Regions from separate parts of the Affinirhizobium gouqiense genome, predicted to be linked through region 1. Evidence: predicted binding sites of a transcription regulator. Region 1 holds the regulator's gene; each other region holds the start of a gene.
The links. Region 1 encodes PhoB, which activates phosphate uptake and scavenging genes when phosphate is short. Its sites were predicted from a motif close to TGTCATNNANCTGTCAT; they were not measured.
Positions count from the first base shown of each region.

Region 2: the regulator PhoB is predicted to act here: its motif matches at 1,804-1,820, upstream of QTJ18_RS10700 (esterase-like activity of phytase family protein).
Region 3: the regulator PhoB is predicted to act here: its motif matches at 1,356-1,372, upstream of QTJ18_RS17400 (glycerophosphodiester phosphodiesterase).

Region 1 is NZ_CP129382.1:3,311,126-3,314,400, reverse strand. Features, by position in the region: gene QTJ18_RS24000 (GcrA family cell cycle regulator) at 1-83, shown strand, start outside; gene phoB (phosphate regulon transcriptional regulator PhoB) at 917-1,600, opposite strand; gene phoU (phosphate signaling complex protein PhoU) at 1,639-2,352, opposite strand; gene pstB (phosphate ABC transporter ATP-binding protein PstB) at 2,407-3,198, opposite strand; gene pstA (phosphate ABC transporter permease PstA) at 3,234-3,275, opposite strand, start outside.
Region 2 is NZ_CP129382.1:503,796-507,070, forward strand. Features, by position in the region: gene lon (endopeptidase La) at 1-174, shown strand, start outside; gene hupB (DNA-binding protein HupB) at 372-647, shown strand; gene QTJ18_RS10695 (DMT family transporter) at 877-1,767, shown strand; gene QTJ18_RS10700 (esterase-like activity of phytase family protein) at 1,873-3,275, shown strand, end outside.
Region 3 is NZ_CP129382.1:1,883,526-1,886,800, forward strand. Features, by position in the region: gene QTJ18_RS17390 (hypothetical protein) at 1-175, shown strand, start outside; gene QTJ18_RS17395 (SDR family oxidoreductase) at 334-1,146, opposite strand; gene QTJ18_RS17400 (glycerophosphodiester phosphodiesterase) at 1,435-2,295, shown strand; gene QTJ18_RS17405 (DMT family protein) at 2,429-2,782, opposite strand; gene QTJ18_RS17410 (hypothetical protein) at 3,012-3,275, opposite strand, start outside.

The sequences.
Region 1 (3,275 bases):
CCTATTGCAAATATCACGCACGGCTCGCCTATCAGCCCGTGACGGAGCGGCGCAAGGCTGCCAATTCGGTCGCTCGCGCCTGATATCCGGCCTCGGCTTGCTGCGCGATGGCTGGTCCTTGCGCATGACCCAGGCTCAGCGCAACGTCTGGTCTGAGAGGCGAGGCATCCGGCTCCGGGCGATGTCCGGCCAAATGCTGATGTCCTGCGGACGGTGGTCCGCAAGACCCCTGACGGCCGGCCCCGGGCAGTGCGATCGGCTGCCAGGACCTGGCGGAGGGGATGAAAGGCGCATTGCATGCTCGCGCCGGAAGCATGAGCGCGCATTTGATATTCCGGAAATGCCGCCGCTTCGCGATGAGAGGCCGAGCCCCCACCACGGCGCAGGTATCTGGATGCGACAGCATCCCGGGCACGCAATCTCCATCCCTGATCTTTTGCTTACACGAAGCGCGATCATGCCTTAGTCGAGCATTCGCATTTTCAGCAATCACAGGTCCAGCAACCACATATCGAGCATCCGAGCTGAGATCCGACAGAAGCGGACCTATGAGGCTCGGTCGTGCAGGGCTCGGTCATGCAGAACCAGTCACGCAGGCTTGGTGGGGTTGGCCCGGTCATGCAGGCTTTGTCAGGCAGGCTTGCTCATGCAGGCCCAGTCACGCAGGCTTAGCCAGGTTGACTTGGTGAGGTAGGCCCGGCCAAGTCGATCAGAGAGGCCAGGTCATTGCAGATCCCGCCTGTGACAGCCGTTTGCCCATGATCCCGACATGAAAGCCGCTAATGGCCGCGACGGATCACCGCGCCGACACCGGTGACGACCGTGACGACCGTGACGACGCCATTGGCCGATCGGCAGGGCACTGTCATCCTCTCTGCCCTTCACCGCCGCGATCCCAACCGGATCGAGAGCCGGCTCAGGCTTCCATGGAATAGCCTGCGCCGCGCACGGTGCGGATGACATCCTGCATATTGGAGAAGTTGAGCGCCTTGCGCAGACGTCCGACATGCACATCGACCGTGCGTTCGTCCACGTAGATATCGTGGCCCCAGACTCCGTCCAGCAGTTGCGACCGGGAAAACACCCGGCCTGGCGAGGCCATCAGGAATTCCAGAAGCCGGAATTCGGTCGGCCCCAGGCGCACTTCGCGGCTCTTGCGATGCACACGATGCGTTTCGCGATCAAGCTCGATATCGCCGCAACGCAGGACGGAGGAGAGCACTTCCGGGCGCGCCCGGCGCAGCATGGCCTTCACCCGCGCCATCAGCTCCGGCGTCGAGAAAGGCTTAACCACGTAATCATCGGCGCCGGTCGCCAAGCCTCGCACCCGCTCGCTCTCTTCGCCGCGCGCCGTCAGCATGATGATCGGCAGGCGCTCCGTTTCCGGACGCATCCGGAGCCGGCGGCACAGCTCGATGCCGGAGACGCCCGGCAGCATCCAGTCCAGGATCAGAAGATCCGGCAGGCGCTCCTGAAGCCGGATTTCCGCTTCATCACCCCGCAGGATCGTCTCCACCTCATAACCTTCGGCCTCAAGGTTGTAACGCAGGAGCACGCTCAGCGCTTCCTCATCCTCAACAACCGCAATCTTCGGCAGCATGTCTTACACATCCTTCACATTGGCAGCCGATCGCAGCCTTATTCGGCAACGGCACCCAGCATGTTCGACGTGTCATCCTTCGGGCGCTCGCCCTCCGGCGCCGCACCGGTGGCGATGTAATAAATGGTCTCGGCAATGTTCGTGGCATGGTCGCCGATGCGCTCTATGTTCTTGGCGCAGAACAGGAGATGCGTGCAGGTGGTGATGTTGCGGGGATCTTCCATCATATAGGTCAGGAGTTCGCGGAACAGCGAGGTGTACATCGCATCGATTTCCTCGTCGCGCTGGCGGATCGCCTCGGCCTTCTCCACCGAACGGCTGGAAAAGACGTCCAGCACTTCCTTCAGCTGTACCAGCGCCAGATCCGAGAGATGCTCCAGCCCCCGCGCCAGCTTGCGCGGCACGCCCGTGCCCTGAACTGCAATCACCCGCTTGGCAGTGTTCTTGCCCAGATCACCGACCCGCTCCAGATCCGAAGCAATGCGCAGGATGCCGACGATCTCGCGCAGATCGCCCGCCATGGGCTGGCGGCGGGCGATCGTCACGATCGACTTTTCCTGGATCTCGCGCTCGGCATGATCGAGAATCACATCGTCCGAGATCACCTTCTGAGCCAGGGCGCTGTCAGAATTCACCAGCGCACGCACCGCATCGGAGCACATCTGCTCCGCAAGCCCGCCCATTTCCGATATGCGGCGGTTCAGATATTTCAGGTCCTCGTCAAAGGCCGAGAGGATATGGGTGGGGGACATGATGCTTCCTCGGGAATAGAGTTGATCGGCAGGCTTCAGGCGAAGCGAAAGGCCTCAGCCGAAACGGCCCATGATGTAATCCTGTGTGCGCTGATCGTCTGGATTGGTGAACATCTTGTCGGTGTCGTTCTCCTCGACCAGCAGGCCCAGATGGAACATGGCGGTGCGCTGGGAGACGCGCGCCGCCTGCTGCATGGAATGGGTGACGATCACGATGGTGAAATTCGTCCGCAACTCGTGGATCAGCTCCTCCACCTTGGCCGTGGCGATCGGATCGAGAGCCGAGCAAGGCTCGTCCATCAGGATGATTTCCGGCGATACGGCAACCGCGCGGGCAATGCACAGACGCTGCTGCTGGCCGCCGGACAGACCGGTGCCCGATTCATGCAGGCGATCCTTCACTTCATTCCAAAGCCCCGCCTTCTGCAGGGAGGATGCGACGATCTCGTCGAGGTCTGACTTCTTGCGCGCAAGGCCATGAATGCGCGGGCCATAGGCCACGTTCTCATAGATGGATTTCGGAAACGGATTGGGCTTCTGGAAGACCATGCCGACCTTCGCCCGCAGCTGCACCGGATCCACCTTGGGATCATAGATGTTCTCGCCGTCGATGAGGATATTGCCTTCCACCCGGCAGCTGTCGATCGTGTCGTTCATCCGGTTGATGCAGCGCAGGAAGGTCGACTTGCCGCAACCCGACGGACCGATGAAGGCCGTGACCGAGCGCGGCCGGATTTCGATATTCACATCGCGGATCGCTTGCTTCTCGCCATAAAAGACCTGGACGTTGCGCGCGGAAATCTTGGAGTCGATCATGACTGCTGCCTTCGTAGTCGTCGTATTCATCGTTGATATATTGTTCATCATCAGGAATTCTCCCTCTACCAACGACGCTCGTAGCGGCGACGCAAGATGATTGCGGA
Region 2 (3,275 bases), 840 kb from region 1:
CCGGATAATGTGAAGAACAACATGGAAATCATCCCGGTTGCCATGATGTCGGAAGTACTCGGCCATGCGCTGACCCGCATGCCGGAGCCCATCGAATGGGATGGAACGGTGGAAACGCCGGTCATCGCAACGGTGGATGGTGCCGACGATAACGGGGCCTCTCTCGCCCATTGAGGGGCGTGACCTGTGTGAAAATGACACTCGATACGAAAAAAGGCCGGCACTACGCCGGCCTTTTTTGTGAAAACCGCCTGATACCCCTTGTTTTTAAGGCCATTGCGGAGCTTTTGAAAAGGCGAAGGGGCCTCGCCAACCGGAGAGTCGCCCCCGACTGATCCATTGTGTGTGAAACCATTGAAAGGGGTGGAAACATGAACAAGAACGAATTGGTGTCCGCCGTTGCTGAAAAGGCCGGTCTCTCCAAGGCCGACGCAGCTTCTGCAGTTGATGCCGTATTTGACGCTGTTCAGAGCGAGCTCAAGAGCGGCGGCGAAGTTCGTCTCGCCGGCTTCGGCAGCTTCTCTGTTTCGCGTCGTGAAGCTTCGAAGGGCCGCAACCCCTCGACCGGCGCGGAAGTTGACATCCCGGCACGCAACGTGCCGAAGTTCTCGGCCGGCAAGGGCCTGAAGGACGCCGTCAACAGCTAATGGCGACAGCCCGCTTCGAGCGGCGCATCCGCGAACCGGGCTCGGCAGTACTGCCGGGCCTTTTTTCGTCGCATCGAGGGCGATGTCCCGGCGATATCTCCCCGCGGCATCCCGCCCGCGAGACGACAGACCCGATCGCGTCATGTGCGTGATCCTGAACCGCCTGCGTCCGCCGGTCCCGGCGCCCGCACCATTCGCCAGGAAGCCGCCGTTGAAGAATCGCCCGCTGATGACCCTGTTCCGCCTGCCGGCCGTGCTGGGCGCCTCCTACATGATCCTGGCCGGCATCGTCTTCGCCGTGCTCAATGTCGTCACCCAGTGGCTGGCCATGTTGCTGCAATTCCCGGCGGCCTCCACCGCGTTCTGGCAATATGGATTTGCCCTCGTCTTCAGCCTGCCCTTGTTGTGGCGGCACGGGCTGGGCGCAATGCGCACCCGCTATCCCGTGCGCCATATTCTGCGCGTCGCGCTGGCGGCGCTTGGCGTGCAGGCCTGGGTCGTCGGACTGGCAACCGTTCCCATCTGGCAGGCCATCGCCTTGGTCATGACCTCGCCCTTCTTCGTCATCATCGGCGCGCGGCTGTTTCTCGGAGAGCGCATCGGCCCCTCCCGCTGGCTGGCGACGCTCTGCGGCTTTGCCGGCGCGATGATCATCCTGCAGCCCTGGTCGGACAGCTTCACGCTTGCCGCGCTCTTGCCGGTGGCCTCCGCCCTTTTGTGGGGCGGGTCCTCACTGATCATGAAGAACCTCACCCATTACGAGCCGGCGGAGACCGTCACCGTGTGGCTGCTGGTGCTGCTGACGCCGATCAATGCGGGGCTTGCGCTCGGCACCGGCTTTGCGGTTCCGGACGGCCTTGCCTTCTGGCTGCTGCTCTCCGCCGGCCTGCTGACCGCCTTCGGGCAATATCTCCTGACGCTTGCCTATAGCGCCGCCGATGCCGCTTATGTGCAGCCCTTCGACGATCTGAAGCTGCCCTTCAACGTGGCGGCCGGCTGGTTGATCTTCGGCTATGCCCCCTCCGGCACGCTGTGGTTCGGCGCGCTGCTGATCCTGGGGGCCTCGCTGACCCTGATGATGCATGAGGCTCGGCGCGAGCGGCAGCGCCGGCAGGCCTGATCCCAAGCCCTGGCCCGCTAACCGCGGCGGGCAGCGTGTCATCTTACTGTTACGCGTTTGCCGCAAAACCGCCCTGTTCGCTACAGGAACGAAAAGGGCTGTCCCATGAAGAACAGAATTTCCCGCGCGGCGATGACCGCCGCGCTCTTTGCCTCCGTCGCCGCACCGGCTTCTGCCGAGCCGGTCTTCAACCGCATCGCATCCTTTGCCGTGTCGCAGAACCTGCCGGCCGACAAGGATAAGCTGACGCCAAGCTCGGCGGAGATCATCACCGCCTCCGAAGACGGCACCATGCTGATCTATTCCGACAGCCCGCTTGGCGCGATCGGCTTTGTCGATATTACCGACCCCATGGCGCCGAAAGCAGCCGGCGCCGTGATGATGGACGGCGAGCCGACATCGGTGGCCGTGATCGGCTCGAAGGTTCTGGCGGCCGTCAATACGTCGGAAAGCTATGTCAAGCCGTCCGGTCAGCTGCGCGTGGTCGATATTGCCACCAAGACGATCGAGGCGAGCTGCGATCTCGGCGGCCAACCGGACTCCGTTTCGGTCTCTCCTGACAAGAGCTTTGCCGCCATCGCCATCGAAAACGAGCGTGACGAGAAGGTGAATGACGGCGCCATCCCGCAAATGCCGGCTGGCGACCTCGTCATCCTGTCTTTGAAGGACGGTGCCGCCGATTGCGCCTCGGTCAAGCATGTCACGCTGACGGGTCTGGCAGATGTTGCCGGCGACGATCCGGAGCCGGAATTCGTCGCGATCAACAGCCTCGGCGAGATTGCGCTGACGCTGCAGGAAAACAATTATATCGTCATCATCGATGGCAAGACCGGCACGGTGAAGACCAGCTTCTCCGCCGGCAAGACGGCTGTCGAAGGCGTCGACAGCAAGTCGGACGGTGCTTTGACCTTCACCGGCAAGGTGGACGAGCGCCCGCGCGAGCCGGATGCCGTGAAATGGCTGGACAATGATCGCTTCGTCGTCGCCAATGAAGGCGACTGGAAGGGCGGCACCCGCGGCTTCACCATTTTCGACAAGACGGGCAAGGTCGTCTTCGAATCCGGCGCCTCGCTGGAGCAGGCCATTGCCCGCATCGGCCATTTCCCGGACAAGCGCGCCAAATCAAAGGGCATCGAGCCGGAAGGTCTGGAAGCCGCGACCTTCGGCGGTCAGAAGTATTTCTTCGTGCTCTCCGAGCGCGCCTCGATCGTTGGCGTCTACAAGGACACCGGCGCCGAGCCTCAGCTGACGCAGCTGCTGCCCTCCGGCGTCTCGCCGGAAGGTGCCGTCGCGATCCCCAGCCGCAATCTGCTCGCCACGGCCAACGAACTGGATCTCGGCAAGGATGGCGGTGTGCGGTCGCATGTGATGCTCTACCAGTATGCCGAAGGCAAGCCAGCCTATCCGACGCTCGTCTCCAAGGATGTTGATGGCAAGATCATCGGCTGGGGCGCTCTGTCCGGCCTGGTCGGCGATGCGGAGAAGGACGGCATCCTCTATGCGGTGTC
Region 3 (3,275 bases), 1.4 Mb from region 1:
CTCGGTCTCCGAGTCCCATCTGAAGGCGGTGGCCTTTCCGATCCGCCTGCTTCTGACCGCCAACGAGGCGGCCGAGCGCGGTCTGGAGGCAAGCTTTGAGGACCTGGCCCGGCAGGTGGGGCGCGATCATCCCATCCGCTCCAAAGGGACCGCGCCAGGCGACGCCGCACCCTGACTGCCCACCGGATGTGGCCGCTCGACGCAAGCGGCGGCGCTCGCGACACGATCACGGGTTTGGCGTGCGGGATGATGCTTCCGGCAATGTGATTGCGTGTCCAGGCGAAGGAGCCCGGCGGACGGAGGGGCTCCATCCGCCGGGCGACTGCTGAAAGCTCAGATGATCGGCTTGCCGCCGGTCACCGCGATCGTGGCGCCGGACACATAGCTCGACAGCGGATCGGCCAGCATCACATAGGCCGTTGCGAGCTCTGCCGGCTGGCCGGGACGCTGCATCGGAACCTGCTTGCCGAAATTCTTGACCGAATCCTCTGGCAAGGTCGAGGGAATGAGCGGCGTCCAGATCGGACCGGGGGCAACGGCATTGGCCCGGATGCCTTTTTCCGCCAGAAGCTGGGCAAGGCCGGCGGTGAAGTTCTGGATCGCGCCCTTGGTGGTGGCATAGGCGAGCAGCGAGGGATTGGGGCTGTCGGAATTGATCGAGGCGGTGTTGATGATCGAGCCGCCCGGCTTCATGTGCTTTACCGCCGCCTTGGTCAGGTAGAACATGGCGTGGATATTCACCTTGAAGGTGAGTTCCCACTCCTCGTCCGGGATCTCCTCGATGGAAGAGAACGTTGCCTGATGGGCGGCATTGTTCACGAGAATGTCGATCCCGCCAAGCTCCGATACGGCCGTTTCGATCACCTTGCGGCAATGATCCGCGGATTGCAGATCGCCCGGCACGAGCACGGCCTTGCGGCCCGCCTCTTCCACCAGCCGGCGGGTTTCGGCGGCATCTTCCTCTTCGTTGAGATAGGAAATGAGGACATCGGCGCCCTCGCGGGCATAGGCGAGGGCAACCGCCCGGCCGATACCACTATCGCCTCCGGTGATGACGGCCCGCTTGCCGGCCAGCCGGCCGGAGCCGCGATAGGACTGCTCTCCATGATCGGGCGCCGGCTTCATCTCCCGCGTCAGGCCCGGCATCGGGATCTTGTCCTGCGGGAAGGGCGGCGTCGGATAATCGGGAACGGTGGTCTGCGACATGAAAAAGCCTCTCTGCTTGGGTTCGAAGTCCAAACGGAGGGGCAGGCTCGATGTTCCATCCTGGCCGCTTGCGCAAGCCGTCCGGCGGCCCGTCCAGAGCCCGCTTTTTGGCCATTCGCCATGCCTTCGCGCCGTCGTGCTTTCCTTTCCGTCAAACCCTTGTCATAGGAACTGTGCACAGCTCTGCGGAGCACAAACGCGATGACCCGCAACCATGGACGGATTGCCATGCAAGACACAGCCACAGGCCTTGATCTCTATCACGAAGGTCATCGCACCCGGCTGAAATGGCATCGGCTGCGGCTGAGCCTGGACGCGCCGCTCTTCAGCGCCGAGACGATGGCGCTCGGCTTTTCGCTGGGCGCCTCGATGGAGCTTGACCTCAGGGTGCGCGGCGATGGCGGCTTCGTCGTCCTGCATGACGAGGATCTCGAAGGCGAAACAACGGGCAAGGGACCGGTCGCGGAGGCGAGCGCCGAGACGCTACGGGGGCTTCACATGCGGGCCGGCGGCGGCCCGCTGATCCTCAGCGAGGATCTCGCCCGGATGATGACGACCGCCCATCCGGAGGCGCGCTTGCAGTTCGACATGAAGGATAGACTGGCGAAGATCGGCAGCCGCGGCCTTGATCATCTGGCCGGGCATTTTGCCGGGGCCGGCCCTTCGATCATCGTCTCGGCTGGCGATATCGACCTGATGATCGCCATCAAGGACCGGCTCCCCGGGCTTTCGCGCGGCATCGATCCGACGAACAAATTGCGCGACTTCCTGCAGACCTATGGCCCGGCCGTGGTTGAGACGGAGCTGAGGGCCGATATTCGCGGACCGGCAGAGCCCGAAATCGTCTATCTCGCCTGGCAGCTGGTGCTGTCGGCAAGCCGGATGGGCCTCGACCTGATCGGCATCTGCCATGACGAAGGATGCAAGGTGGATGCCTGGACCTTCAACCTGCAGAACCGGCTTTCCGGCTTTTCGGAGCCCGAATGGCGCGATTTTTCGGCGCTGATGGCGCTGAAGCCGGATCAGATCACGACAGATGAGGCGCCGGCAACCGAACGCGCCTGGCTTGGACGGTCTAGGGTCTGCTGACAATCAGGTTTCGGCGTCGCGAAGCCTTGAAAGGGGTTGACCCTTCTTTCCGGCTTCGCTTCTGAAACTGGGCTATTTTCTCGCAAACCACGGTCCAAACCCTGAATGTCAACAGACCCTGGCGCAGAGCCTCTCATCCCCGGAAGATGAAGGATGCGCCGAGCGCGATCAGGGCAAAGCCGATCGCATGGTTCCAGGTCAGGTTCTCGCCCAGCCAGAAGACCGAAAAGGCGGAGAATACCAGAAGCGTGATGACTTCCTGGATCGTCTTGAGCTGCGCGGTCGAATAGACTTCGGACCCGATCCGGTTGGCCGGCACCGCCAGGCAATATTCGAAAAACGCAATGGCCCAGCTGACGACGATCGCGATCCAGATCGCCGTCCCCTTGTGCTTGAGATGGCCGTACCAGGCAAAGGTCATGAAGATATTGGAGGCCAGCAGCATGACGATCGGCCACACAGCCGCAGGCGAGAAGGTGAGAGGCATAACGCAGTTCCGAATGAGACAAGATGATGAAGCAAATGATGAAGCAACCTCTTGCACCGGTGCGCGTCAACTTCAAGGCATGAAAAAAGCCCGGCTTGCGCCAGGCTTCTCGAATGCTGCATCGTGCCGACTGCGATCGGCCTTGAAGGATCGGAGCAGGATCGGAGCCGGCTTGTCCGCCAACCGCTTGGGCTGCGCAGGAAGATCCGGCTCGGATCGCTGATGATGCTCAGATTTCCGGGCAGCCGCGCTCGTTGGCGAAGCTGACGCGACGCACGCCACGGCGCGTATCGCCTTCCACGATGATGCGGCCGGGCGTGACCCGGACCACTTCAGGATCGCGCAGGCCAAGATCACGCGCTGCAGCGCGGGCTTCGCGTTCGCTGCAACCGCGCGGACCGCGGCGGTCGTCGCGACGGCGGTCGGCATCACGCGGGTCGCGAATGACCGGGCGCACGCCATCCGGCCCGATACGCAGTTCGACGTCCTGGGC